2 regions of the Oceanobacillus sp. FSL W8-0428 genome follow, and region 1 is predicted to be linked to the other one. Evidence: predicted binding sites of a transcription regulator. Region 1 holds the regulator's gene; the other holds the start of a gene.
What was found. Region 1 encodes LexA, which represses DNA repair genes until DNA is damaged. Its sites were predicted from a motif close to CGAACATATGTTCG; they were not measured.
Positions count from the first base shown of each region.

Region 2: the regulator LexA is predicted to act here: its motif matches at 1,057-1,070, upstream of recA (recombinase RecA).

Region 1 covers NZ_JBBORB010000001.1:4,156,469-4,158,888, forward strand. Annotated here, with positions in the region: gene MKY30_RS19935 (YneB family resolvase-like protein) at 1-564, opposite strand, end outside; gene lexA (transcriptional repressor LexA) at 1,042-1,662, shown strand; gene MKY30_RS19945 (hypothetical protein) at 1,833-2,096, shown strand; gene spo0A (sporulation transcription factor Spo0A) at 2,315-2,420, opposite strand, start outside.
Region 2 covers NZ_JBBORB010000001.1:4,305,294-4,307,713, forward strand. Annotated here, with positions in the region: gene recA (recombinase RecA) at 1-988, opposite strand, end outside; gene MKY30_RS20750 (competence/damage-inducible protein A) at 1,217-2,420, opposite strand, start outside.

The sequences.
Region 1 (2,420 bases):
CGTAGTGATTTCGTGAAACGTTAATTTATTCTGACGAAGCCGGACAATCTCTTCTATTGGAATTTCAGTACGCTCTCTTCCCGGAGACTGATTGATATGATTTAAATTTTTTTGAGGTTTATATCCATTTGATACAGCGCGGCGCATCCCCCGTTTTATTTTCATATTATGTAGTTTACGCTGATATTCTTCCACTATACCGACAATATTTAGCACCATTGAGTCAGCTTCATTTATCTCCAGTCTCCCCTCATGTGTAATTGTATAAATAGGGATATCCATTTTCCGCAGCTGATGAAATAAAGCAATTTTAGTATTTCCTCTACCTAATCTTGTCTCGTCTTGAATACAAAGACAATCAGCTTCTTGATGTGAAAAATAATCAAGAAGCTGAAAAATACCATCTCTATCTATGTCATAGCCGCTGGCCTTTTCCTCAATGCAATCCACAATAGTAAAATTTAATTTTCCAGCCAGTACTGTTAACTCTTCATATTGTCTTTGAAGTGATGTTTCCTGTGTTTCTTTCTCAGTACTTACCCGACAATAAATTATTGTTCTCAATATTTTATCCTCCAATAGCAAAGCCCTCTTTTTCTCATCTCTTAAGTAAAATGCATCTTTAAGAATACGTTCATAAGTCTAATAAAAATAAAACAGAAAATTTATTCATACTTTTAGAACAAGCACTTTAAACAATTTATTTTACCAACACTGCAAATTTTATTTACTCTCTAAAAAATATGCAAGGAAATTGGCCATACGGGCTAAAATATTTAAGCAGTAGTAACCATCATCGTATATAAAAATAATAATGCAATAATAAAAGCCACAATATAAAATGCATCTGATTTCATTAGTTTTTCAAACATATAAAAAACTCCCTTCAGTATTTTATAAGGTCCCGGAACAGTTGTTCTGATACTAGTATATTTAGAACAGTTGTTCTTGTCAATACTTTTTCAGAACATTTGTTTGTAAAATTATTATTTAAGTGCTATACTGTGAATAACAAATACCTATGCTAGAGGGGAGAAAGTCATGACAAAACTATCAAAAAGACAACAGATGATTTTTGACTTTATTAAAGAACAAGTAGAGCAAAAAGGGTATCCGCCTTCTGTTCGTGAAATCGCTGTTGCTGTAGGATTAGCTTCAAGCTCTACCGTTCATGGCCACTTAGAAAGGCTGGAGAACAAAGGATATATACGAAGAGATCCAACAAAGCCCCGCGCCATTGAGATTATGTATGAGAATGAAAACGAAGCACCCAGAGACAAAGCTATTTATGTACCTGTAATCGGAAAAGTTACTGCAGGAATCCCTATTACAGCAATTGAAAACATTGAAGAATTCATTCCTGTTCCAAGCTCCTCAGCCGGGCCGGAGGATAATCTGTTTATACTTGTAATTGATGGAGAAAGTATGATTGAGGCAGGTATTTTAGACAATGATATGGTTATTGTCAAACAGCAAAGTTCCGCAGATAATGGCGATATTGTTGTAGCAATGACCGAGGATAACGAAGCTACTGTTAAACGTTTTTTTAAAGAAAAGAATCGTTTTCGCCTGCAGCCGGAAAATGCAACAATGGAACCACTTTATTATGAAAATGTTTCTATCTTGGGTAAGGTTATCGGATTATACCGTAATATTCACTAAAAAAAGTGTATTCATACAAGCTGAGAACATTTTGTCTCGAAGTCGTATAATTCCTAAAAAAGGTTAACGGACACATTTTAAAATGTGCCCGTTAACCTTTTTTTCTAACATAAAATTAGTCTGATCCTAATATGCTTTAAATAAAGTACAAGTTCAAGGAGTGTATAAAATTGACTGAAACGATGAAAAAGAAACGTTGGCTTTATTTTCCGATTATTATAATCAGCTTTGTTCTGGGAATTATCTATTTAACGAAGGTTGCTGACTACTTAACACTGCCATTTTTATCAACTCTTTTACTTATTGTGACTTTTTTAGAAGTCTATCCAGGCAAGAACTATTTTTCCAAAACTAATCTAATAAAAATTATTTCTGCTCTTTTGCTTGTAGCACTTGCTTTATGGTATCAGATTACTGTTTTTATTCTCGGCTAAATCAAATCAACAAAACGTTTAATACGGTCTTTTTTTACATTTCAAAAATCTGATGCTTACCATTCCTTATGTTAATCAAAAATAAGTAATATACCAACTTTTTCGAATATAAAAAATAGAGCTGTTTTAAATATTTACATTTAGTATATAAAACAGTACGACTCTTTACATCGGGTAAAAAAAATGATGCCGACTGTTTAACACCTGCCACCGTATTGTTATGACACCTTATGTTCCAAACGTAATCTGTCAGCCACCATTGCAATGAATTCACTATTTGTCGGCTTAGCTTTTGAAATATTGATGGTGTAGCCAAATAGAGCC
Region 2 (2,420 bases), 150 kb from region 1:
CTTTGTCGAGCTCATAATGATCACGAATTGCTGCGCTGATTTCTTCAAATAATGCTTCATTTTCCTTCAGGAATATTTTAGCATTCTCTCTGCCTTGACCTAAACGGTCTCCATTATAAGAATACCAGGCACCGCTTTTTTGTACGATATCAAGATCCGAGCCAATATCAAGGACCTCTCCTTCTTTGGAAACACCTTTACCATACATAATATCTACTTCAGCCTGTTTGAACGGAGGTGCTACTTTGTTTTTCACAACCTTAATACGGGCTTTATTCCCTACCACGTCATTGCCAACCTTAAGTGTTTCGGCACGGCGCACTTCCAGTCTTACAGAAGAATAGAATTTTAATGCACGGCCGCCAGGAGTAGTTTCTGGATTTCCAAACATAACGCCTACTTTTTCACGGATCTGGTTAATAAAAATAGCTGTCGTTTTTGATTTATTAATTGCCCCTGAAAGCTTACGAAGTGCCTGCGACATTAATCTTGCCTGCAAGCCGACATGAGAGTCTCCCATTTCCCCTTCAATCTCTGCTTTTGGTACAAGTGCTGCTACAGAGTCTACAACAACAATATCTACTGCACCGCTTCGAACAAGCGCTTCAGCAATTTCCAAAGCTTGTTCTCCTGTATCCGGCTGCGATAGCAGAAGTTCATCAATATTAACGCCTAAAGCTCTTGCATAGATGGGATCTAATGCATGCTCTGCGTCAATAAAAGCTGCCTGACCACCTTTTTTTTGAGCTTCTGCAATAGCATGAAGCGCAACGGTAGTTTTACCGGAAGATTCCGGACCATATATCTCTACTACTCTTCCTTTCGGATACCCGCCAATTCCAAGAGCTACATCTAAAGCCAATGAACCACTTGGAATAGTTGCCATCTTAGGTATTTCATGTTCCCCCATTTTCATAATAGAACCTTTACCAAATTGTTTCTCTATTTGTCTTAAAGCCATATCTAAAGCTTGTTGTTTATCACTCACCGAAACTACCTCCTTTATCTATCTTTATCCATCATACAACGTTTTTACATATTTAACAAGCAAAAAGACGAATAAATGTTCTGCTATTTTTATATCAGATTTTACTTCAAAAATTAAAATCTATACATTCTTTTGTTCAAAAATGCCTAATTCTCTCTCTTATACAAACTGAATTATTAAATCTGCCTCTTTTGTAATAAAAATAAAACTTTCATTCACCTTAAAAAATTATTTTAAGTATTGATATAATAATTCAAAGCCTTTTAATACAGCTCTTTCACGGATATTATTACGGTTTCCTGATAAAAGGATAGAGCTTGACTCTACAATTTTCTCTTCATCAAAAATAGCAATATAGACTTGTCCGACCGGTTTTGCTTCCTGCGTATCAGGACCGGCAACCCCTGTAAAAGAAATAGCCATTGGTGTATTTAATTTAAAAGCTGCCTGTTCAGCCATCTTTTCAGCACATTCCTTACTCACCACACCGTATTCAGCAATCCATTCTGGAGATAAATCTAATAAAGATTCCTTTGCAGATGTTTGATAAGTAATTAAACTGCCTGCAAAAACATTGGAGGCTCCAGCGGCTGACACAAGATTACTAGAGAATAGTCCACCTGTTAAACTTTCTGCTGCACCAATTGTTTTTTCTTTTTCAGCTAATAACTCAATAACTTTATTCTCAATCGTCTGATCGTCCTCACCGAAGCAGTATTCACCGATACGGGCTAAAATTTCTTGCTTTTTATCTGCGACCAGCTTTTGGGCATCTTCTTTCGATGAAGCACTTGCTGTAACCCGGATGACCACACCCTGATCCTGAGCAAGGGGAGCTATTGTCGGATTTGTCTGTCCATGAATCATATCTGTCAGTTCATGCTCCAGATTAGATTCGCCGATACCAATAAATTTTAAGACCGTGGATTGGATTACCTGCTGTTTGCCTGTTAAGTTTTCTAAAAATGGAAATAATTCTTCTGATGAAATTTGCTTCATTTCCCGTGGAACTCCCGGCAAAAAGAACCAATGTGTATCCTGATAATCTACATACATTCCCGGAGCCATACCAGCATTATTTTTTAAAACACTGGCGCCTTTAAATACTCGGGCCTGCTTGCGATTATTCGGCGTCATCGTACGGTTGCGTTCTTTAAAATAACTTTCTATCTTCTCCATCGTAGTCTTATCTTCTAGAATTTCAAGGCCGGTCATTTGTTCAAAACCTTCACGGGTTAAATCATCCTCTGTAGGCCCTAAACCGCCTGTGACAATGACAATATCCGAACGTGACTGTGCCAGCCGAAATGCCTGCTCGACACGATCTAAATTATCTCCCACTACGGTATGGTTATAAACATTAATTCCATAAGTAGCTAATTGTTCAGACAGCCACTGGGCATTTGTATTTGCTATTTGGCCTAATAATAAT